DNA from 3 places in the Ruegeria sp. CH11 genome. Region 3 is predicted to be linked to each of the others. Evidence: riboswitches for the same ligand, from Rfam matches in the RefSeq annotation. Region 3 holds a riboswitch; each other region holds the start of a gene.
The links. A riboswitch is a leader RNA that binds a small molecule or an ion and turns the genes downstream of it on or off. The one in region 3 is predicted to bind cobalamin.

Region 1 (7,840 bases), on a different contig from region 3:
AGCTGTGGCGCGGTGTGCGGGACAGGTCGTGATAGTCGTCATCGCGCAGCTCGGGCGTGCCACGTTCGGGCTGCAGCGCGATCAGCGCCTTGCCGCGGCGCAGGGCGATAAAATGGAAGGCGTCATCGGAGAAAGAAGGATCGTTCGAAGGCTCACCCCAAACGGCCCACAAGTCTGCGCGTAATTGCTTGGGTAGGTTGGCCGATGCTTCAAGATAGTCGTGTAGAGACCATGAAATCCGCGCGTCCAAAAGCGTTTCAGCAATCGGTTCGGCAGGCGCGGTATCATAGCCTTCGCATTGCAGATCGGCCAGCATTGCCTCGGCCGACGCCAACGCATCCAGACCCACCGCGTGGGCCATCTGCCAATCCTTGCCGGGGTAGGTGGACAGCACCAGAGCGGGCACCTGATCCGCCTTGGGCTTGTCTTGCAAGTTCAGCCAACCGATCACGCGATCAATGATCGCCTCGATCCGCTCGGGTTCGGCGCGGTGGGCAAAGCGGGAATATTCCAGATGCGGATCGCGTTTGCCCGGTTCTTTGAACGATGCAATGCCTGCCGAAATGCGACCGTCGACCTCTGGCAGCACCACATGCATGGCGAGGTCGGCAGGCGACAGGCCACGTTCCGCCTCGGCCCATGCCTTGCGGCGCGACGTGGCCAGCGCGACCTGAAACACTGGCACAATGGCAGCGTCCAGAGGCGAGGTGCCCGACGCGCCCTTTCCCGAGAACGAGGTCGCATTGATGATTGCCGACGGGTTCATCGCAACCACCTGTTCACGCAGCCAGTCTGCGGCTGCTGGCGCTTTGAGGGATGGTGCGAACAAGCCAATCGCTTCGAGCCCGCGCGCGCGTAAGCTGCGGATCAGGGCCGCGACCGGGGCGGTATCGGCGGAGGTCAAATAGGCCCGATAGAAGGTCACAAGGATGCGCCTTGCGTCGCCCGAGAACGCCTTGTCCGCCGGGATGACACCGCGATCCGGGCACCATGCGCCGCAGTCGGGTATGGTTTTCGCACCCATCACCGGCCCGGCGTACAACCCCGCAGCCAAGGCCATCTGCGCCAGGGCGGCCTGTGCCGCGACTTCTCCTCCGGTGTCGCACAGATGCGCCAGACGTCGCAGGGTAGAGACGGGCAGCGTGGAATAGTCGTCCAGCCGTGTATCCTCACGCCCATCGGCGGGCAGAACGGCCAGAGCAATGCCTTTTGCCTGCGCCAAGGCCAGAACCTGCTGCAAGCCATAGGCCCAATAGGGCACGCCCCCGATCAGACGGATCAGGATGCCCTGGGCACCTTCCAAGGTCTGTTCGACATAGGTATCGACAGATAGCGGGTGTTTCAGTGCCGTCAGGTTGGCCAGCCGCAGCGTCGGCATCCGTCCCTCGGGACCACCTCCGCGATGCCAGCCCGCCGCGAAAGCACCAAGGTCGCTGTCGGAAAAAGACAGCACCACCAAATCCGCCGGGCTCTGGCCCAGATCGGTCGGGGTCTCGGTTTCGTCGAGCCCGTGGCTTTCGCGGAAGACGACGTGCATGACTTACTCGGCGGCCTCTGGAACACCCACGAGGATATCGCGGATTTCGGCTTCCTTGATGTCGTCATGCTCGGCAATGACAACCAGACGCGAGCGGCGGTCTTCGCCCGGCTCCCACAGGCGGTCATATTGGTGACGAACGCGGGCACCAACGGCCTGCACCAGCAGGCGCATCGGTTTGCCCTGAACGGCGGCATAGCCTTTGACGCGCAATATGTTCAGTTCCTTGGCCAGACGTTCGATATTGGCAACCAGAGCTGCCGGATCAGACTGTTCGGGCAGTTCGACAATGATGCTTTCGAAATCGTCATGCTCGTGATCGTGGTGACCGTCGTGATGGCTGGGTCGTGCCGCCATATCATCCTCTGCGGCCGCTTCCAGACCCAAAACAACGCGGACATCCACAGCACCTTCAGCCACTTCGACCACGGGCAACGGACGGGGCGCTTCGGCTGCGATGATCGCTTTGGCTTTGGCAACGCCTTCAGGGCCGGCCAGATCGGGCTTTGTCAGCAGGATAATGTCGGCGCAGGAAATCTGATCCTCGAACACCTCGGACAGAGGCGTTTCATGGTCGATCGAGTCGTCAGCCAGACGCTGAGCGTCCACCGCCGCCACATTCGGCGCAAAGCGTCCGGCGGCGACCGCCTCGGCGTCAGCCAAAGCGATCACGCCATCAACGGTGATTTTCGAGCGGATATCCGGCCAATCGAAGGCTTTCAGCAGCGGCTTGGGCAGGGCCAGCCCCGAAGTTTCGATCAGGATGTGATCGGGGCGCGGCTCGAGCGCCATCAGCGCCTCGATCGTGGGGATGAAATCATCGGCAACGGTGCAGCAGATGCAGCCATTGGCCAGTTCCATGATGTTTTCCGCCGGGCAATCCGGGATGGCGCAGGATTTCAGGATGTCGCCATCCACGCCCACATCGCCAAATTCGTTGACGACCACAGCCAGACGCTTGCCCTGCGGATTCTGCATCAGATGCTTGACCAGCGTGGTTTTTCCCGCGCCAAGAAAGCCGGTGATCACAGTCACGGGGAGTTTTTCGAGATTGCTCATTTCAGGGCTCCATTAGGGGGAATGCGGGCCGCACAGTTTTTGCGGAAATGTTCGGGGCGTTCGCGCCATTTGACCAGACCGTCTTCGGTCGCGAGGTATTTGGTCGCGCCGTCAACGATCACATCAACATGATCGGTTTCGTTCAGATGTTCATAGACGAAGGTCCAGCGATCCGGGCCACCACGCAGCACGATCGAACACCCTTCGTTACAATTCGACAGGCATTCGACAGCTTTCAGGGTGATGCCCTCGGGCAGGCCAGCCTGTTCTAGCGCTTGATGCAGCAATGTGCCGGGGCGCTGTGCGTCATCTTCAACGGGCAGCCCGCGACGGCAGGTGGTGCAAACCAACAGTTCGACCGGAGCGGTCTCGGTCATGTCTCTCATCCCCCCAAATCCTCTTCGTGGGGGACGGGGTTTCATGCGGGCCACGTATTGCGACATGGACCCGACACCGGAACACCCCGTCCGGTTTCAACTTCGGGTGTTGGCAGGTCTCCCGGCTTGCGGATGTCAGAGGGTCACTCTGGCAGGTGTCCCGCCTTCCCGGCCATAAGGCCAGTGGCATTGGGCACCTTCTCCGGTCACGGTCGCGGGGGCGGCTGCGTTTGACGGAAAAACCGCTGACGCATTCCCTTTTCATCTGCTGCTGCAGACACCAACGGATCGGACATGCGGCACCAGCGGGCGCGTTGTCAAGCGTGTCGCGCTCACGGATTGCACAGGGTGATGAAAAACGACCTGCCAGCGTCGTTCGGCGGCATGATTTGCGTTGGTACATCGTGCTGCCATGGACGAGAAATTCGAATGCGGAGTATCGGACTATGAAAGTAGGGTTCATTGGCCTTGGAAATGTTGGCGGAAAGCTTTCGGGCTCGCTGCTGCGCAACGGGATCGATCTGACGGTTCATGATCTGAACGTGGATCTGGTCGCCGAGTTTGTGGCCAAAGGGGCCAAAGCGGCCGAAAGCCCAGCGCAACTGATGCGTGACTGCGACGCGGTCATTACCTGTCTGCCTTCGCCCGCTGCCTCGGATGCGGTGATGCAGGAGATGCTGCCCGAGGTCGGACCGGGCAAAATCTGGATGGAGATGTCCACCACAGATGAGGCCGAGGTCAAGCGTCTGGGCGCAATGGTGATCGAACAGGGCGGTGCTGCGGTGGATTGCCCGGTTTCGGGGGGCTGTCATCGGGCCGCGACGGGCAATATCTCGATCTTTGCAGGCTGTGATCGCGAGACATTCGAACGCATCCTGCCGTTTCTGACCACGATGGGGCGGCGCATCCTGCATACGGGCGAGCTGGGCTCGGCCTCGGTCCTGAAAGTGATGACAAATTATCTTGCTACCGCCAATCTGATCACCTGCGCCGAAGCTTTGGTCACCGCCAAGGCCGCCGGAATGGACCTGAACACGACCTACGAAGCGATCAAGATCTCGTCGGGCACCTCGTTCGTGCACGAAACCGAAAGCCAGGTCATACTCAATGGCTCGCGCGATATCTCATTCACGATGGATCTTGTGAAAAAGGATATCGGCCTGTTTCAAGAGGTTGCCGACCGGGCCGGAGTTCCCCTTGAAATCAACCCCTTGATGATCAAGATCTTCGAAGACGGCATCGCCCGGTTTGGTGACCGCGAGCTTTCGCCGAATATCATCAAGCGACTGGAAGAGGCGACTGGCCTGGACATTCGCGCACCCGGATTTCCGGCCGAGATGGCCGATGATGAACCCGAAGAGCCAGGCTATGAGGTCGTTCCGGCGAACCGGCAGGCTGTCTGAGGGCGGCGCGCTTTCGTTGTTCGTGGTCCAACCCAGGCGCCTTTGGGCTGCCTTCCGGGTTGGACAAAAACTTAAGGCTATTTTAAACACATAACCAATAGTCCGTAAGTGGCACAGGCAAGCGAGCGTAATATGACGGATGAGACCTTTCTCATCGTGACAACGATGAAGAACGAAGGACCTTTCATGATCGATTGGGTGGCCTATAACCGCTCGATCGGATTCGATGACATTCTGATCTATACCAATGATTGCTCGGACGGAACCGCAGCCATCGCCGACCGCCTGCAAGAATTGGGCTGGGCCCATCACGAACGCAACCCTGTCAGCCCCAAGGAAAAGCCACAGACGGTTGCGTTTTCCAAAGCCCGACGCCACCCTAGCTATCTGGCCTCGGACTGGATACTCAGCCTGGATGTCGACGAATACATCAACATTCGCGTCCCCGGCGGAGATATCCGCAGTTTCGTTCGCGCCAGTGGTGATGCCGATGCGATCTCGATGTGTTGGCGCATGTTCGGGCAGGGGGGGCAGCGAGAGTTCGTGGACCGCCCCGTGCCCGAGACCTTTTTTCACGCAGCGCCAGAGCACAAATATCCGCATCAGAAGGCGAAGGGTTTCAAGACGCTGTTCCGCAACAATGGCAAGTTCAACCGGTTCCGCGCCCACAGGCCACGGATCGACGAGCAGCACGCGCCCAACCCCGAGGCACCTTATGAAAACGTACTGTGGCGCGATGCGGGCGGGAACGAGTATCCCGCCGATCAGGTCAAATGGCGCGCTTGGCGCGGGTTCAGCCACGAATATGCGCGTATCCATCACTACGCCGTTCGCAGCACCGACAGCTTTCTGGTAAAACGTGATCGTGGCCGCACCAACCACATCAGCCAGGATCAGGGGCTGGATTATTGGAACATGATGAACCACAACAATGTCGAGGATCGCTCGATCCTGGGGCATATGCCTGGCATGCACGAGATGCGTGCAAAGATGATGGCCGATGAAAAGCTTGTCGAACTTCACGAACGCGCCTGCAACTGGCACAGAACCAAGGCCGGAAAGCTCAGGCGGCGCGCGGATTGGACCGATTTTGTTACGGCGCTGCAAACCCCGCTGGACGAGCCGGAAAAGGCCGCTGAACCGGTCGCGGACCCTGTCACCGCACCCGTGCGACGCGGCAAGCGCGCCATGCAACGCGAGCGCAAGGACGGCTTGCGCCGCGAGTTGCTGGAACTGATGCCAAAGGGCAAGCTGAGCATCGAGATCGGCGTCTGGAAGGGCGAATTTTCCGAGATCCTGCTGGAAGGGTTGCAACCGTCCAAGCTGGTTCTCATCGACCCCTGGGGCGTTCAGGAAGACTCGGGCGATGGCGTCTCGCTTGCCGGAGCGCGCAGCAAGAAAGACATGGATCGCATCTACGAATCCGTTAAGGAAAAGTACCGCGATGAGATTGCCTTGGGTAAGGTTTCAGTAATCCGCGATTTTTCGGTCCCGGCGATGGACCAGTTCAAGAATGGAAGTATCGGTTTTGCCTATGTGGACGGCGACCATTCCTACGAGGGCGTCAAGGCCGATCTGAAGGCGATCCTGCCCAAGATGATGGTCGGCGGCGTCATCATGCTGGACGATTATCACCGTAAGGGATGGTGGAAAGACGGTGTCATGCGCGCTTTCCACGAGTTTTTGGGTGAGAATTCGGCAGATGTACGCCTCAAGGCGATTAAAGGCGCGCAGGTCGCGGTGCAAAAGATCTAGGTCTCTTCCGGCTTTGAAATGATCCAGAACGAGCGGCAATGCACAGAGGTCAAGCCAGGACGCTCATTGGATTTTTTCGATATCGTCCAATATGGGCGTTGGTTTACGCTTACACATTTGGCGTTATGAACATGGAAACCTGCGACACCTTGATTGCGGCTTGCTTCAGGAATGAGCGGTCGGGCTTGACTGCCGATTACTGTGGTTCAGCCAGATACCGAGGGCGGGTCGCACACATGGATGATTAGGCCCGCAGACCGGGCGGTGTTCTGTCGGTTCAGTTGTGCTACACGGTAGCAACTCAGAATCGAAAACCGCCAAATGTCCTGGCAATACGATCGGATACCCCGGAACGTCATGCTAAGCGGAAATTTGGGGGCGAGGTTAATATATTGAAAAATAACGTGAAAAATTCTTCACGCCTTTCGGTGGCGCCGATGATGGACTGGACCGACCGCCATTGTCGCTTCTTTCATCGCCTGCTCAGCGCGCAGAGTTTGCTGTACACCGAGATGGTGACAGCGCCTGCGCTGGTGCGGGGCGGGGCGGTGCATTTGCTGGACTACAACCCGCAGGAACATCCCGTGGCATTGCAATTGGGGGGATCTGATCCGCAGGAATTGGCGCGGGCTGCCCGACTGGGGGGCGAGGCGGGGTATGATGAGATCAACCTGAACTGCGGATGCCCTTCTGATCGGGTTCAGTCGGGCACGTTTGGGGCCGTTCTGATGAAAGAGCCAGAGCGCGTCGCCGATTGTGTCAGTGCGATGCGCGAGGCGGTTGACGTCGAGGTGACTGTCAAATGCCGGATCGGCGTGGACGATCAGGACCCTGCCAAGGTGCTGCCTGACTTTCTGGGCAAAATCCAGGCGGCTGGGTGTGCGCGGGTCACCATCCACGCGCGCAAGGCGTGGCTGCAAGGGCTCAGCCCCAAGGAAAACCGGGATATCCCACCGTTGGACTATGACCTTGTTCACCGGATGAAGGCCGAATTCCCTGATCTTCATGTTTCGATCAACGGGGGCATAACCACGCTCGCGCAGGCCCGCGCGCATCTTCAGGCAGGGTTGGACGGGGTTATGATCGGGCGTGCCGCCTATCATCAGCCAGCTGAGGTTCTGGCCGATGCGGACCGACAGATCTTTGGTGCGGGAGGCAGTGTCGACCCCGTCGATGTCGTGTACCAGATGGTGCCCTATATCGAACGTCACCTTGCCAAAGGTGGGCGGTTGCATCAGATCACCCGGCATATGCTGGGTTTGTTCGCAGGGCGTCCCGGCGCGCGTGGCTGGCGTCGCGCGCTGTCCGAGGGTGCCGTGCAAGAGAATGCTGGCCCCGAAGTGATGTTGCGTGCTTTGGAAAGCGTGGTGCCTCTGTCGCAGGTGGACAGGGCGGTGTAGGACGGCCCCCGGCCGGGATGGGAGACGAATGCCCGAGACGATGTTGCTGGCCCAGATGCTGGGCCTTTTGCTTGTGATCGGCGCTTTTGCCGGGGTTTTGGCCGGGTTGCTTGGCGTTGGCGGAGGCATCGTTCTGGTGCCTGCATTTTTCTATGCCTTTCAGACGCTTGGGTATGGTGGCCCGCAGCTGATGCAGATGTGTCTGGCGACATCGCTGGCAACGATCATCGTCACCTCGGTTCGATCGGTGATGAGCCACAACAAAAAGGGCGCGGTGGATTGGGACATCCTGCGCAGTTGGGGGCCGGG
Region 2 (7,840 bases), on a different contig from region 3:
CCAGCTTGCCAATGATGTAAGCGGTCGGATTCAGCCCGCGCAACCGGTGGGCAATGGTCTGCGTCGCGGCGCGCGGAACAAGGTCTGTCTTGCTCAGCAAGATCAGATCGGCCATCGCGACCTGCGATACCGCTTCAAACTGGGCATCCAAAGTGGCAGGTCCGTTCACGGCATCAACAACCGTAACGATACCATCCATGCGTGTGTTGCGGGCCAGGTACGGATCCACCAGCAGTGTCTGTAGGATCGGCCCGGGATCGGCCAATCCGGTGGTTTCGATCACCACGCGGTCAAACGTCAGCAGCCCTTCGTCGCGGCGTGCAAGCAATTTGACGAAGGTGTCCGACAAGTCGCCCCTGATCGAGCAGCACAGGCAGCCCGAAGACATCAGCATGACGTCACCATCCACTGACTCGATCAGATCATGGTCCAGCCCGGCCTCGCCAAACTCGTTCACGATGACGGCGACCGGCCCCGACGAGGGATCGGAAAGCACCTGATTGAGCAGCGTTGTCTTCCCAGCGCCCAGGAACCCGGTAAGCAGCGTCACCGGGATGCGCGGGTCCTCAGAAGGGTCCGGCTGGGAATTCGAGGCATGAGACATGAACATTGCAAGCCTTATAATGTAATAACATTACATAAATAAGGTAAATTGACTGGGCTGTCCAGATCGGTTCAGGCGGGGTCAGAAATGATCAGCGCAACAAATGTCCGACGGAGTACCCGCGACGATACACACCGGTCGCTTCGCGTTGGGCGGCCGGTGTGTCCAATGTTTGGTTTACAGGCATTCTGCCAGCGTATTCGCCATGTTGCGGATCAATTGCGGATAGAGGTCCGCCCCCGGTTCAAGCTCGGCGCCCAGGGGATCGATCACGCCCGTAGTCGCCTCGGTGCCTTCGAGAACAGTTGCCACAAGGCCTGGATTGAACTGAGGCTCAGCCAGAACACAGTTTACGCCTTCCTCGTGAATGCGTCCCTGGATCTCGGCAATCCGCGCAGGGCTGGGGGCTGTCGCATCACTTAGGGAAATCGCTCCGGCTGCCGGAAAGTCGAAGTCGTTCTCAAAATACTGGTATGCATCGTGGAACACGATGAAGTTCCCTCCGCGCACCGGATCCAGTGTCGCCTTGATCTCTCCGGACAGAGCTTCCAATTCCTCGCGCGCTGCCGCAGCGTTTGCAAAGTAGGCACCTGCATTGTCGGGATCCGCTGCGGAAAGCTGAGAGGCGATCACATTCAACCAAGTGCCTGCATTCGCCGGTGAAAGCCACGCATGTGGATCATGGTCGCCATGGTTATGATCATCGTGCCCGGCGTGGTCATCAGGATCATCGTGGTCATCATGTCCGTGATCGTCGTGATCTGCATGCTTTTCATCATCATGATCCGCGTGGTCTTCGTCGCCATGTTCATCGTGATCGTGGTCGTCGTGGTCCGCATGATCTTCATCACCGTGGTCATCATGATCCGCGTGATCGTCATCCCCATGGTCGTCGTGATCGTCATGATTCTCATCACCATGATCGTCGTGGTCATCGTCCCCGTGGTCGTGGGCTTCGAACAACGCACTTTCCCGGAAGTCGAGCAATGTGGTTCCATCTGCTTCAAGCAGCGCTGTGACCGATGCGTTTTTTCCCAACGTTTCGATCGCTCCTTCAAGCCATGGCGTCAGGTCTTCTCCGACCCAAAACACGACATCGGCATTTTGCAACGCATCCGCATTTGAGGGACGCATGGTGTATCCATGCGGTGACGCCCCGGGCTGCACGATGAGATGCGGTTCGCCAACATCACCCATCACCCGAGCGACCAGCGAATGAACCGGAGCAATGTCCACCGCAACGTTTGGTGCATCCGCCAATGCGGTGCCACCCAGTAACGCGGCAGAGACTGAAAGGGATACAAGCTTCTTGGACATGAGAACCACCTTGTGATCTTATAACGTTACAGTTGCCTTACCTGATAAGGTTTTCCATGACAAGCGACAGCGATTGGCATCGGCATCGATCGGGGGGTGTAACCGGCGGCGCAGTTACATCGAAACAAGCTTGCCATCCTGCAAGTCCAACCTGTCCGGGGCCAGCGCCTGGCGGAACGCGGGCGCATGGCTGACCAGCAGGATCGCCTGTGGCAGGGATTGCAGGATTTCAAGTAGACGCGCCTCGTTCTTGGTGTCCAAAGCGTTGGTCGGCTCATCCAACAACAGCGCTTGAGGGTTCATCGCAAGAACCGTTGCCAGCGTGATCAGGCGCTTTTCCCCACCCGACAGCTTGTGCGTTGTCCGGTCCCTGAGATGCATCAAATCCAGATCGCTTAGAACCTGATCCACGATGGCGATCGCCTCGTCCTTTGTCTTGCCCAGGTTCAGCGGCCCAAAGGCGATGTCTTCGGCCACGGTGGGGCAAAACAATTGATCGTCGGGATCCTGAAACACAAGGCCGACATGGCGGCGCACCTCGTGGAAATCCGCCTCTACGCGGCGGGGGGTGCCAAACACGGAAACGGTGCCCGAAGACGGGCGCTGTAGCCCGAGCGCAATGCGCAACAGCGTGGATTTGCCGGACCCGTTCGGACCCGTGAGCGACAGTCGCTGACCGGCGTCTAGTGTCAGGCAGGCCCCATTCAGAACGGGGTCCTGTCCGGGATAGGCAAAGCAGATGCTGTCCAGCGCGATGAGCGTCATGAGAAATCTACAATGATCAATGCAAGACACAGCGCGCCGAGCCCGAGGCCGAAGGCAATGTCCCGACGGGTTAGCGAATAGTCTTGGAGCAGCAGCATCTGACCCGAAAAACCCCGACACTTCATCGCGCCAAGAATGCGTTCGGACCGCTCGATGGCCCGTACAAGCATCATTCCGACCAGATAGCCAAAGCTGCGATAAGTGTGCCAGTTCGTACCGGGCCGAAAGCCACGCACTTTCATTGCGGCCCGCAGACGTTGGTATTCTTCGTGCAGCACATCGATATAGCGGATCGTGAACATCAGCAGATGCACCAGCGTCTCGGGGCAGCGCAAACGATGCAGCGCATGGCCCAACGTGACCGGTTCCATCGTGCCGACCAGCACCATCAGCGCCAGGATCACCGCATTTGCGGTAAGGGCAATTTCGACGGCCTGCCAAAAGCCCTGCCAACTGGCGGTAAAGCCCCAAAGCGAAAAGATCGGATCGCCGGGCACGGAAAACGGCAACAGCACCAGCATGAATATGATGAACCCGTCCATCATCGCCATACGCTTCAACGTCGAGCGCCATGGCAGGCGGGATACCGCAAGCAGCGACAGCGCGATCATCAACGCTGCGGTCAGCGCCACCAGCGAAGACAACGCGACGACAACAATCGCAAACAGACAGGCCATGACGATACGCATGCGAGGATCGAGCGGGCTAATCATTCCCTGCCGTTCAGGGCCGACAGCCCCGGCCAATGCCTTGTCCTGTGACCCCAGTACGTGTGCCATCAGGAAGACCGCTTTCGCCGGGCGGCTATATAGAAGCCAACCCCGAACAGGCCGAAGATGTACCCGATCCCGCCAAGTATGGATTGCAAATCGTTGTGTTCGCGATAGGCGGCGATCTCACGCCGCAGCGGGCGGATTTCGTCTCGCACGGCCTCTGCGATGAGCCGCCGTTCTTCGTCGGTCAGCGATGCCACCGACCCATTGCCAGCTATCGCTTCGGCAGACACCGCTTTATTCTCGGAGAGGCTTTCCTTGCCGACTGCAACGCCCATGATCCCGGCCACGTCCTGCGCCGACATGACAACTTCGGCCACATGGCCTGCGCCAAGATCGGCATAGAACGTGTGCGCTATGGCGGTAGTCGGCGTGAACAGGAAAAACCCATCCGCATCGGTCACTGTGCGGCCCAGCTCCGACCCATCCGGACCAGTCACGATCACCTCGGTATCGGTTGCCATGTCACCGTTGGAAAAGCCAATCTCTCCTTCGATGGCGTCACCCGAGGCAAAAACCCCGGCGATCACCTTATGTGCGAAAGCGGGCAAAGGCGCACAACAAATGGCAAAGATCAGCGCAAACCGTATCATGCGATTGTCCTTGTGACGAATAGCTCGGGTTTGACCTTGCGCGCCAGCAGGACAGCAAATCCGGTCAGCACCGCCTCGATTACCATCACTGGGATATGGGCAAAGAACACGAGTTTCGCCGCAGGCAGGAATGCATCCCCCGACAACGCCAGCGATATGCCAACCATGATCGTCGTGGCGGCAATGGCAAACGCGCCGCCAACTCCACCCCAAATTGCACCGGCCACAGGCGTGCCGCGCCCGATCAGTGGCCGGAACAGCATTCCGGCCAATACCGCCGGCAAAGCGATGTTGAGCGTGTTGATGCCCAATACGGTCAACCCGCCAAAGCCAAAGAACACCGCCTGCAGCAACAGGCCCACGAACAGGGCCGGAAATGCGGCCCAGCCGAGCAAAAGCCCGGCCAGACCGTTGAGGATCAGATGCACTGACGACGGCCCGATCGGCACGTGAATCAGTGAAGCCACGAAAAAGCTGGCCGAAAGCACCCCGGCTGTGGGGATACGATCCAGATCAAGCGACCGCAGCCCGATGGCGATCCCACCTGCGGCGGCGACCGCACCGCCGATCACAACCGGGTTGGACAGGGCACCGTCGACGATGTGCATCCGGGGTTACTCCAGATCCCAGGCGCGGATCCAGATCACCGCATCCTGGCTCAGTTCTTTGCCCTCATGCTCGGTCGCGGGGCCCGAACCAAGTGCTGCAAATCCCCAGTATCCGGCTTTTGGAACCCCGAAGGAGAAATAGCCATTGGCGTCCGAAATCGCGACAACGGCGCCGCCGGGCATTGGCGATACGGTCGGATCCGAGGACGCGGCGCTGTCCATTTTCGGCTCTGCTGCCATGTACTCGATCTCGATCTCGGCCCCGGCGACCGGTTGACCGTCGGCCAGAACCTGACCGGTAAAGGTCGAGCCCGCGACGATGTTGTAGGGCTTGTTCAGCGGGATGATCTCGGTCGGCAGACCGGCGGGGTTCATCCAATCGGTCGGCAGCTGATTGCGGTTCAGGAACGCCTTGGTGATCTGCTGGATATAGATGTCCTCGGATTCCTCATAATAAGGCTGAGGCACCGTGACCATGACATAGTCGCCCGACCGCTTGACCGGCACCGACCCCTTGAAAGCCGCACCTTCGTTTTCAGGGCTGGTGAAGCGCACAGGCTCCAGCGTCTCTAGCAGATCCGTCTTTTCGCCATTGTGGATCACATAGAATTCCTGAGGCTTTTCCAGATCCATGACGCGGCCGTTTTCAAACGGGTGCCAGAAGATCAGCTTGACCGGCACATCGCCCGGCGCATCAATCATGGTGTCCGTGGTGTATTCCAGCAGAAAATGTGCTTGCGCGATCGCTGGAATAGTCAGCGCAACCGCAGCCGTGCAGAGCAGCTTTTTCATGGGGTCTTCTTCCTTGTCCCGACGTGCCAACCCCGGCACGCATTCTTGTTTGACACCGGGACGGTCCGAGCCTGCTCCCGTATTCGGGGCAACGGACCCGACGCACACCCCGGCGTCGGTGACACACCCCTTCCGAGGGTGCACATCCGGCAGGTCTCCTGACTTGCGGGTCAAAGCGTTGGGCTGGCCTTCCCGGGAAACCCCAGTGGCATGTCAGCCCTGCTCGCCGCTTACAGTTGCGGGGGCAGTTGCGGCATTGGGCGTTTGTCTGACAAAACCCGCACCGCATTCCCTTTTCTCCGGGCAAACCCGGAACCGGACACGCGACCGCAGATGCCAGACTCGGGTATCGTCCGTCAACCAAAATTCAGTCGGTTAGTGACAGCATGATACCCAGGTTATTTTCGAACACAGGCATAGTTTGGTGCTAATCTGACTCGCGTGCAAAGGCCTCCAGAACGGGATGAAATGACATGGCATCGAAAAAAGACCTGCTCAAAAAGCTGTTGAAAGGCATCGAGACCGGAGATCCCGAAGCCGCAACCGTTGTCAACGAAGCCAGATACATTCAGCACAATCCCCAGACACATGAAGGTAGCGAGGGCTTGGCCAATCTGTTCGCGCGGTTGGCCAAAACGAATCCCCGGGTCACTTTCATGAGGGTGTTCGAAGATGGTGACTTTGCTTTTGCGCATAACGAATACGACTTTTCCAGCCTGCGCGCCGCGTTCGAGGTGTTTCGGTTCGAGGATGGCAAGGCGGTCGAACATTGGGACAACATCCAACCCCTCAAAGGCCCGAACCCGTCAGGCCGTGGCATGCTGGACGGCAGCGCGGACACCACGGATTTAGACAAGACCGAGCAGAACCGGGATCTTGTGCGCCGGTTTGCCGAACAGGTGCTGGTTGGAGGTCAGACTGATCTGCTCGCGACATTCGTGCATGCAGACCTGATCCAGCACAGCCCCGAACTGGGCGACGGAGCGGACGCCTTTCGCGCCGCATTGGACGCGGTCCAGGACGGTACGCGGCTGATCCAGCACCACAAATTGCATCGTGTTTTGGCTGAGGGCAACTTTGTCCTTTGCATGTGCGAAGGCAGCAAGGCTGGGGTTCATACCAGTTTCTATCACCTGTTCCGCGTTCACGATGATCTGATCGCCGAGCATTGGGACACAGTCGAAACCATCGCTCCGCGCAGCGAATGGAAAAACGACAACGGAAAATTCTGAACGCGGACAACGGGATGTGCCTCACATCGCAAACGCCGTTTTAACAGAAACACTCCCGGTAGATTGGGCCGGGTTAAGTTCGGGAATATTGTGTGAAAGTGATGGGTGGCGGAGACGAAGGGATTCGAACCCTCGAGACCCTTCCGGGCCTACTCCCTTAGCAGGGGAGCGCCTTCGACCACTCGGCCACGTCTCCGCCGACGGGTATATCCTTGCAAGCAGCGGGAATACAAGGCGAAATTTCCATGTTGTGCTGTATCCTGGCAAATCTGCAGAACCTGTTGAAATTACGGTGAAACACCGGGAATTGCATTTGTGCGCGGCGGTGCATTCCGGGTGAACGCCGACCATCTCGAACAGAAAACCGCGCCGGCTGGTGGACTTGTGATGAGGGCTGGTGCTGAATCAGCGATGACGTGTGCGGATTGAGCCGCCGGCTTCAACCAATTGTTCATCAAAACACCGTTGATGCTGGCGAGCCTCGGAACGATTTCGACAGGTCAGCCGTGAATCCATGACCCCATTAGGCCTCGGGTACCGACCCGAATGGGCCCAATACTTGCCAAACATATCTGTTTCAGTGCATATTTGTTCAGATTTTATAACATAAATGACCAAACAAAGTAAGCATTCTGAGGTGCAAAATCGGGCGTGGGGCGTTTGTCGCCCCAACGGGAACCTTTGGGGGAAGGGACTTGGTTTTGGCCTGGGTAAAAGTTTTTGTATTCGCATTATTCATTGTGACGCTACCGGCGTCAGTATCAGCCGCAATCGGGAAGGTGCTAAGCGTCAAGCCTGGCGCCGAAGTGGTTCGTGCCGGAAAGACCATGACCCTGCGCAAGGGAATGGATGTGGCATCGGGCGACATGATTACCACGAACCGGTCGGGTGTGGTGCAGTTGATCTTTGTTGACCAGACCAAGATTGCCGTCGGTCCAAACGCCAAGATGGTGCTGGATGTGTCGATGCTGCGCGGAAATCGCAAGGCCAAAAGCTTTGCGGTGCAGGCTTTGGGTGGAAGCTTTCGATTTATTTCCGGCAACAGCAAAAAGCGGGCCTATTCCATCAAAACGCCAACAGCCACGATGGCGGTGCGGGGAACAACATTCGATATCTGGGTACCGTCCGGCAGCCAGAGTGCGATGCTGGTTCTCGA
Region 3 (7,840 bases):
TGGCGCAAACTGCGGCGCGAGGATCAGCGCAACTCAGAAACCCTTGCCCAGTCCCGCGCCCGCGACAAGGCGTTTGGCAAGATGGTGCGGTCGGTCATGCAGGACAAGAAGTCCCGCAAGGGTGTCTGACACCCGGGGGCGCCGCCAAGGCGCCCCTGCTTATCTGGCAATCAAACGTGGCCAGAGCGCTGCGTTCTTGCCCGCAAAGACCCCGATATGGCCGATCTCGGACAGGCCGAAATCCTTTGCCGACAACAGATGCCGACGCGCCTCGGGACCGTAGAGGTCCGCAAGCCGCCAGACCGCCTGAGGCGGCACCATCTGGTCATCGTCGAAAGTGAACAGGTCAACCTGCCGACCCGCCTCGGGCCAGTTGGCAGCGGGCAGCCTATGCCCGATATCCGGAACATAGTTCTTTGGCGCAGTACACCAGCGCCGCCACTGCCAATAGACCGGGGCCGGTAAGTCCGTTCCGAACCCGGTCAGCTTGCCCGGCAAATAGCCCAGCGCGCGAGTCGCCAATGGCGCATGGCCGTGCCAGAACAACCACGCCAGCGAGCGATAAGGCCAAGGGTGATCCGACAGCGTCACCAGCCCGGAACAGACACAAATCATGCGATCGATCCGGTCCGCGTCCGGTTGAACCGGCCCCAGCATGGCCCCTACCGAATGCCCGATTGTCCAGTGTTGCGCGTCGGGAAAGCGCCGCCGCATCTCGGCCCGCGCGGAAGGCATGTCAACCAGGGCCCAGTCGGCCATTGTCGTCTTCGAACCCGCCAGCGCTCCCTGCGACGAGAGCCCGAAATCGCGATAGTCGTAGGTCAGGCACGCCATGCCCTGTTCTGCCGCCAGCCAGCGCGCGAAATGGCGGTAATAGTCTCTGGGTACGCCCGTGGCGCTGTTCAGGACAACGACCGTTTCGGGTTCTGACACAGGGCTGTACAACCGCGCCGACAGTTTCGCAGGGCCGGATGCGAATTCGAAATCTTCCGTCAGAACTGCAGTCCGGGTGTCCAGCATCGCCGCCTCCGAAGCTCCTTGCCTTGCTTCTGAACTAAGTAGTTCACTTTGCAGTCCACATGGTCTGATACGCCGAGTCAACACTTTGCCAAGTTGACCAAACGTCCGCCTGCGCAATTTTCCTCGGGCATCTTTCAATCCGCTTGACTCGCACCGGGCTGGCCCGCTAGCGATTGGGCGATGGTTTCCGCGCCCTCAACCGAGGCCGGGATGAAAAGGGAACACGGTGCGGCCCACTCCGGATTGTCCGGAACACGCCAAATCCGCGACTGCCCCCGCAACTGTAAGCGGAAAGCAATGCCGAGATACCACTGGCCGCAAGGCTGGGAAGGGCGGCAAAGCGACGACCCGCAAGTCAGGAGACCTGCCATCAAAACTGAAACCGAAACTCGGGCGGGGTGTCCGGGCAGGGTCAGACCGCCGGTTGCGGTTTCTCCTGATCGATACCCCTCAGCCCACATGTGCGGAGGGCACATCATGATCTGGAAGACCGAAACGCACCAATTTACGGCAACCGTCTGTCAACGCACCGGCAAGACCTGCCCGGCGCTTGCACGTGTGGCACGTGCGCTGGTGCAGTCGATCTCGACCGCGGGGCAGACAACTGCGCGAGATCTGGAAATAGACGGCAGCATCGAACTGGGCCATTGCCCCGACGGGTGCACAGCACGGTTTCGTGCGCAAGCAGACGAAGTCCGCATCTTTTGCGGCACCACCGAGGCAGCCGATATAGACTGTTTGGATGACTATGCTGACCTGATGTTTGGTACCGAATTCACGACATTGCCGTCGGGCGCGATTCCAAATCCGCCTTGTGCGATGCTACAGGCGCTGGCAACCGCACCAAAGGCTCAGGCGGCGACAGAATCGCAGGTCAGAATCTGAGGTCATGAGGCAGCAAGCGCAACAGCTGGCGCGATGGCCCAATGCAACTGGTCATCCGTCTCGACCGCGCAGGGCCGCAGGGCCCGCAGACGCGTCAGGGCGGTATCCGGGTTCTCACCGCATTCCACCATCAGGCGCAGCACGATCATGCCTGACCGCCCGCAGCCACCGCGGCAATGAACGAGTACACGACCCCCGCCTGCCAATGCCTGACGGGCCGAGGCGCTGACCCGTTTCCAGCGTTCGCGGATTTCCGCCGATGGCGCGCCAAAATCCTCGATCGGCAGATGCGCCCAGCGGCTGGCGCGGCTTTGCACGTCGCGTCCAAAGTCGCGCGCGCCATCCTTGATCATCTCGACCTCGGTGGTCATGGAAATCACCAGACCCGGCTGCCATCCGGCGACCATCTCCAGATCGCCGAGATAGTCCCCTCCCCGCCCTGGCATTGAACTTAGCGCAAGCGAGCCGCCGCCCACCTGCAATGCATGGATCACCATCTGAGACATCTTTGCGTTCCCCCCGAAACGTAGATCAGAAAGTCTTACCCCTGGCCTATGAATCGGAGATTTTACCTGCGACGGTCGCGTTTCCAAAACAAAAATCCTGGCGACCCGCTGTGGACGCGGGCGGCGGGGGCCTCTACGCTGCGGTTTGAACGAATCCGACCGAGCAGACATGACCGACACACCCAGCCCCGCCTATCAGGTTCTCGCCCGCAAATATCGCCCGGAAACCTTTGCCGATCTGGTGGGTCAAGACGCCATGGTGCGCACGCTGAAAAACGCGTTTGCGGCGGACAGGATCGCGCAGGCCTTCATCATGACCGGCATCCGGGGAACCGGTAAGACCACAACTGCCCGGATCATCGCCAAGGGCATGAACTGCATCGGACCGGACGGCAATGGCGGCCCAACGACCGAGCCCTGTGGCCAGTGCGAACATTGCACTGCGATCATGGAAGGTCGTCATGTCGACGTGATCGAAATGGACGCCGCCAGCCGCACTGGCGTGAACGACATTCGCGAAATCATCGACAGCGTCCGCTATCGCGCCGCCAGCGCGCGCTACAAGATCTACATCATCGATGAGGTTCACATGCTCTCGACCAGCGCCTTCAACGCGCTGCTCAAGACGCTGGAAGAACCCCCTGCGCATGTAAAGTTCATCTTTGCCACGACTGAAATTCGCAAGGTGCCGGTCACGGTCCTTTCGCGCTGCCAGCGGTTCGACCTGCGCCGGATCGAGCCCGAGGACATGATCGGCCTGCTCAGCAAGATCGCCTCGGCAGAAGGTGCCCAGATCGCCGAAGACGCGCTTGCGCTGATAACCCGCGCCGCCGAGGGCTCGGCCCGCGACGCGACCTCGCTGCTGGATCAGGCAATTTCTCACGGGGCTGGCGAAACCAGTGCCGATCAAGTGCGCGCCATGTTGGGGCTGGCCGACCGGGGCCGGGTGCTGGACCTGATGGACATGATCCTGCGCGGCGATGCGGCGGGCGCGCTGACAGAACTCAGCGCGCAATATGCCGAAGGGGCCGATCCGCTGGCGGTTCTGCGCGATCTGGCCGAGATCACCCATTGGGTCTCGGTCGTCAAGATCACCCCGGATGCCGCCGAAGACCCGACGGTGTCGCCTGACGAGCGTGCGCGTGGGCAACAGATGGCCGAGGCCCTGCCAATGCGGGTGCTGACCCGCATGTGGCAAATGCTACTCAAAGCTCTGGAAGAGGTTTCAGCCGCGCCCAACGCCATGATGGCCGCCGAGATGGCCGTGATCCGCCTGACCCATGTGGCGGACCTGCCCAGCCCCGAAGAACTGGTCAAAAGATTGCAGGATACCCCACCGCCGCCAAATGGTGGGCCGGGTCGCGGTCTACCGGCCGCCTCGCAGGGTAATATTGCGCCACAGGCAACCGCCCAACCGGCTCTGACAGCCGCACCACGCGGAGCCACAGGCGCGCCTTCAGCCGCTTTGGCGCAGGACGTACAGACCGCCCTGGCGCGCTATCCGACCTTCGAGCACGTGGTCGAACTGATCCGATCGAACCGGGACGTCAAACTGCTGGTCGAGGTCGAGAACGGCGTCCGTCTGGTCTCGTACCAACCGGGCCGGATCGAGTTCACCCCGGCCGAGCAAGCACCGACCGACCTGGCCCCCCGTCTCGGATCGGCCCTGCAACGCTGGACCGGGAACCGCTGGGCCGTGTCGATTGTCTCGGAAGGCCAGGCCCCGACCATCGCGGAACTCCGCGACGCGGCCGAGCTCGCCCTGCGCACTGAAGCCGAAGAACACCCTTTGGTACAGGCCGTTTTGGCCCAGTTTCCAAAGGCGCGGATCACCAAGATCGAAACCCCCGAACAACGCGCGGCACAGGTCGAAACCGAAGCTCTGCCCGAAGTCGAAGACGAATGGGACCCGTTCGAGGAGGATTAAGACTCCGCTCTGACACCTGAAGCCCTCCCGCACCTGCCACGGGCCATCGGCTTGCGCCGATACCCCTGAGCAGCTTTGGGCCCGGCCCGCGCAGGCACAGCCTGCGCGGGCCGGGCCCAACGAGAGGAAAGACCCACCAAAGACATTGGCGACAGGCGGGAGCAGCCTCTCCCCTTGTGCCCGACGAATGCCATCCGTATTTAGGCTGCAAACAGATCTACAGGAGAATACCGATGCTCAAAGGACTCGGCGGTCTGGGCGACATGGCCAAGATGATGAAATCCGCGCAGGATTTGCAGACCAAGATGACCGATATGCAGGAAGAGCTGAACACCATCATGGTCGTCGGCGAATCCGGCGCCGGGCTGGTCAAGGCGACGGCCACCGCCAAAGGCGAATTGAAAGGTCTCGACATCGATCCGTCGATCTTCAATGGCGACGACAAAGAAGTGGTCGAAGACCTGATCCTCGCCGCGATCAAGGACGCGCAGACCAAAGCCGCCGAACGCTCTCAGGCCGAGATGGCCAAGCTGACCGAAAGCATGGGCCTGCCGGCAGACATCAAGCTGCCGTTCTGATCTTCATCTTTTCTAAAATACTCCCGCCGGAGGCTCCCTCCGGCGCCAGACAGGACAGGCCGTGAGCTCGAACAGCGACATCGACAACCTGATCGACCTGATGGCCAAGCTGCCGGGCCTCGGCCCCCGCTCGGCCCGGCGTGCGGTGCTGCACCTGATCCGCAAACGCGCCCTGCTGCTGACGCCGCTGTCGGACGCCATGCAGCAGGTCGCCGTCACCGCCCGTGAGTGCCTGAACTGCGGCAATGTCGGCACCACCGACATCTGCGACATCTGCGAAAGCGAGGCCCGCGCGACAGGCGAACTTTGCGTGGTCGAAGACGTCGCCGACCTCTGGGCAATGGAGCGCGCAGGCGTGTTCAAGGGCCGCTATCACGTGCTTGGCGGGACATTATCGGCGCTGGACGGCGTCGGCCCGGACGAGCTGCGCATCCCCCGCCTCAAGGATCGGATCATGGCCGAGGGCATCACCGAGGTCATCCTCGCGCTCAACGCCACGGTCGATGGCCAGACCACTGCCCATTACATCGCCGATCAGCTAGAGGGTCAGGTCCGCCTGACCTCATTGGCGCAGGGCGTGCCGATTGGGGGGGAGTTGGATTATCTGGACGACGGGACGATTACGGCGGCGCTCAGGGCGAGGAAGGAATTGTAGACGCAGGCTTTTGCGCGTCTTGGAAAATCTGCCATTTTCTAAGCGTATCTGAGAGTAAGGCATTAGATGCGAAAGTTCATTTTAGTTTTTTGTGCATCAGTAGTGGCAATCGCGATTGTTGTTCACTTGTTGCTATTTCCGCCGTTGCCGTTCCCGCCGAAAATCGGGCGGAATCTGCCTGACAATTTTGCCGAGGCTGACAAAGAGTTTGCCCGAAGGATTATCGCTGAATTCCCGCCACCTCTGAGAGAGCAAGAACTTGTAATAATGCTAGAGCAAGATGGGTTCTCAATTTCTAAAGAAAAAGACTACGCATATTTTGAGAAGCAATCTTTTCCATGCTTGCTTCGTTGGCTCGTTTTCTGGGAAGAACAGAAGGGCATTGTAACTGAGTTGAAGCCGAGTTTCGGTGGGTCCTGCCTATAGTTTTCTTGGTGACCTCATTACTTCGCTGTGAGCGGTCTATAAACGAAGTGATCTTAGAACTCAGATCCAATGGACCCGAAAGTGCGGTTGGGGCGCAGTAAGAGAATGCTCTTGGCTGGGTTGTTTAAACTTGTAATTTGGACACAGCTCCGCAATTTAATTCTTTTGGAATCCGAATATGACCCGCCTTATCGCCCTCACCTTCGCCGCCTTCACCGCAACCGCCGCGCACTCGCAAGAACTGGTCGACAAGGGCTTTGTCGAGGGCTGGAACATCATGATGGACCCTGCACTCGGGAACGGGTGCCTGATCCAGACCGTGTATCAGGATCTCTCGGTTGTGCGGCTGGGTTACGACGCGCTGGACAATCGTGGGTATTTCACCGTTTACAACAAGGCCTGGGGCAATATTGAGCCGGGGCAGAGCTACCCGATCCGGTTCGAGCTTGACGGCAAGAGCTTTGACGCCACCGCCATCGGGTTCAAGCAGGACCGTGTTCCGGGGGCAACGGTGTTCTTTACCGACCGCAACTTCGTCAACGCGATTGCGCAGAACAAGACCATGACCGTCTACAACCCCGAAGGTCAAACCGTCATGGCGATTGATCTGAAAGGCACGGCCAAGGCGCTGGACTATGCGCGGGATTGCCAGAACAAGAAGCTCTAGCGAATCGGATCGAACAAAGCGTCCGTAGCCGTGCAGTCCCTGATCACGTCGCGGCCACAGGGAACCGGTTCAAGATCGCGGGACAGACACAGGCGGACCTCTTCAATGTAACCCTGCTTGCATGTGATCGTGATCATGTCGCGGTCGAGCGTGGGGTTGGATTTCAGGAACGCTTCTTCGACGACCGACGCGGGCAGTTTGACCGATGTATCCAGCTTGCGGAAGACCGGCGGACGCTCGACCAGATCATAAGCCCGCCGCGAAAGGGTGAAATAATCAGACGCAGAAAGGCCTGAGCATGTGCCGTGTTTTTTCCACTGATGCCACGCCAGCCCCGAACTGCCCTGAATGTCTTCCATTTCCCGCGTCATTCGGCGCGAGGGCGGCGATTCCGAAGTCCGGCAAAAGGCAGGCCAGCCCTGATGGTATTGCGGCCAGAGCCCGTGCAATATCCAGCCGTGATCATGGCGCGCATCACATTGGTCTGATCCGCGCGCATCACCCTCGCGGGCGCACCAGTTGGGGGACCAGCTGAGCGCCAGGACGTAATAGTCAAACTCGCCCGTCTTTTCGCCATCGGCCGGTGCAGCCACCGCGCTCAGAACCCATACGACCAGCCCTAACAGACCTTGGCGCATTCGCCTCTTCCCTTCTTTATCTGACGCGACTATATAGGCCCCAAGTTCCCCGACAACGGAAACCTGCCCCAAGACCACGGGGCCGCCGAATTCCGGCGACGGGACAGATGTATTCAAAGGAGACGGGCTGATGGCAAAACCACTTATGGCCAAGGCAACAGCCGTATGGCTGGTGGACAATACCACGATCAGCTTCAAGCAGATCGCGGATTTCGTAGGCATGCACGAGCTTGAGGTGCAGGGTATTGCTGATGGCGACGTTGCTGCTGGCGTCAAAGGGTTCGACCCGATCGCCAACAACCAGCTGACGCAGGAAGAGATCGAAGCGGCGCAGAACAATCCGCTGCACAAGCTGAAGCTCAAGTTCAACCCTGCCGCAAGCGGCGAGGAAAAGCGCCGTGGCCCGCGGTACACGCCGCTGTCCAAGCGTCAGGACCGTCCGAATTCGATCCTGTGGCTGGTCAAGTTCCACCCCGAACTCAGCGACGGTCAGATCGCCAAGCTGGTCGGCACAACCAAGCCGACCATCCAGTCGATC

Region 1: it holds a riboswitch for cobalamin, as region 3 does, so the genes downstream of both, ACR0LX_RS19020 (DUF1636 family protein) here and ACR0LX_RS20765 (hypothetical protein) in region 3, are expected to answer to the same signal.
Region 2: it holds a riboswitch for cobalamin, as region 3 does, so the genes downstream of both, ACR0LX_RS06995 (DUF4198 domain-containing protein) here and ACR0LX_RS20765 (hypothetical protein) in region 3, are expected to answer to the same signal.

The regions. Positions count from the first base shown of each region.
Region 1 covers NZ_JBQFQX010000016.1:62,981-70,820, forward strand. The annotation lists gene cobN (cobaltochelatase subunit CobN) at 1-1,537, opposite strand, end outside; gene cobW (cobalamin biosynthesis protein CobW) at 1,541-2,596, opposite strand; gene ACR0LX_RS19020 (DUF1636 family protein) at 2,593-2,973, opposite strand; cobalamin riboswitch at 3,068-3,273, opposite strand; gene ACR0LX_RS19025 (NAD(P)-dependent oxidoreductase) at 3,381-4,376, shown strand; gene ACR0LX_RS19030 (glycosyltransferase family 2 protein) at 4,509-6,131, shown strand; gene dusA (tRNA dihydrouridine(20/20a) synthase DusA) at 6,524-7,531, shown strand; gene ACR0LX_RS19040 (sulfite exporter TauE/SafE family protein) at 7,560-7,840, shown strand, end outside.
Region 2 covers NZ_JBQFQX010000003.1:225,243-233,082, reverse strand. The annotation lists gene ACR0LX_RS07025 (CobW family GTP-binding protein) at 1-610, opposite strand, end outside; gene ACR0LX_RS07020 (zinc ABC transporter substrate-binding protein) at 782-1,921, opposite strand; gene ACR0LX_RS07015 (energy-coupling factor ABC transporter ATP-binding protein) at 2,036-2,686, opposite strand; gene cbiQ (cobalt ECF transporter T component CbiQ) at 2,683-3,465, opposite strand; gene ACR0LX_RS07005 (cobalt ABC transporter permease) at 3,465-4,052, opposite strand; gene cbiM (cobalt transporter CbiM) at 4,049-4,660, opposite strand; gene ACR0LX_RS06995 (DUF4198 domain-containing protein) at 4,667-5,452, opposite strand; cobalamin riboswitch at 5,584-5,787, opposite strand; gene ACR0LX_RS06990 (nuclear transport factor 2 family protein) at 5,926-6,684, shown strand; tRNA gene ACR0LX_RS06985 (tRNA-Ser) at 6,791-6,880, opposite strand; gene ACR0LX_RS06980 (FecR family protein) at 7,512-7,840, shown strand, end outside.
Region 3 covers NZ_JBQFQX010000021.1:44,856-52,695, forward strand. The annotation lists gene rsgA (ribosome small subunit-dependent GTPase A) at 1-129, shown strand, start outside; gene ACR0LX_RS20760 (alpha/beta hydrolase family protein) at 160-1,020, opposite strand; cobalamin riboswitch at 1,185-1,406, shown strand; gene ACR0LX_RS20765 (hypothetical protein) at 1,498-1,905, shown strand; gene ACR0LX_RS20770 (protein-tyrosine phosphatase family protein) at 1,908-2,411, opposite strand; gene ACR0LX_RS20775 (DNA polymerase III subunit gamma/tau) at 2,581-4,338, shown strand; gene ACR0LX_RS20780 (YbaB/EbfC family nucleoid-associated protein) at 4,572-4,916, shown strand; gene recR (recombination mediator RecR) at 4,978-5,571, shown strand; gene ACR0LX_RS20790 (hypothetical protein) at 5,638-5,997, shown strand; gene ACR0LX_RS20795 (hypothetical protein) at 6,176-6,664, shown strand; gene ACR0LX_RS20800 (ribonuclease T2 family protein) at 6,661-7,302, opposite strand; gene ACR0LX_RS20805 (DUF1013 domain-containing protein) at 7,433-7,840, shown strand, end outside.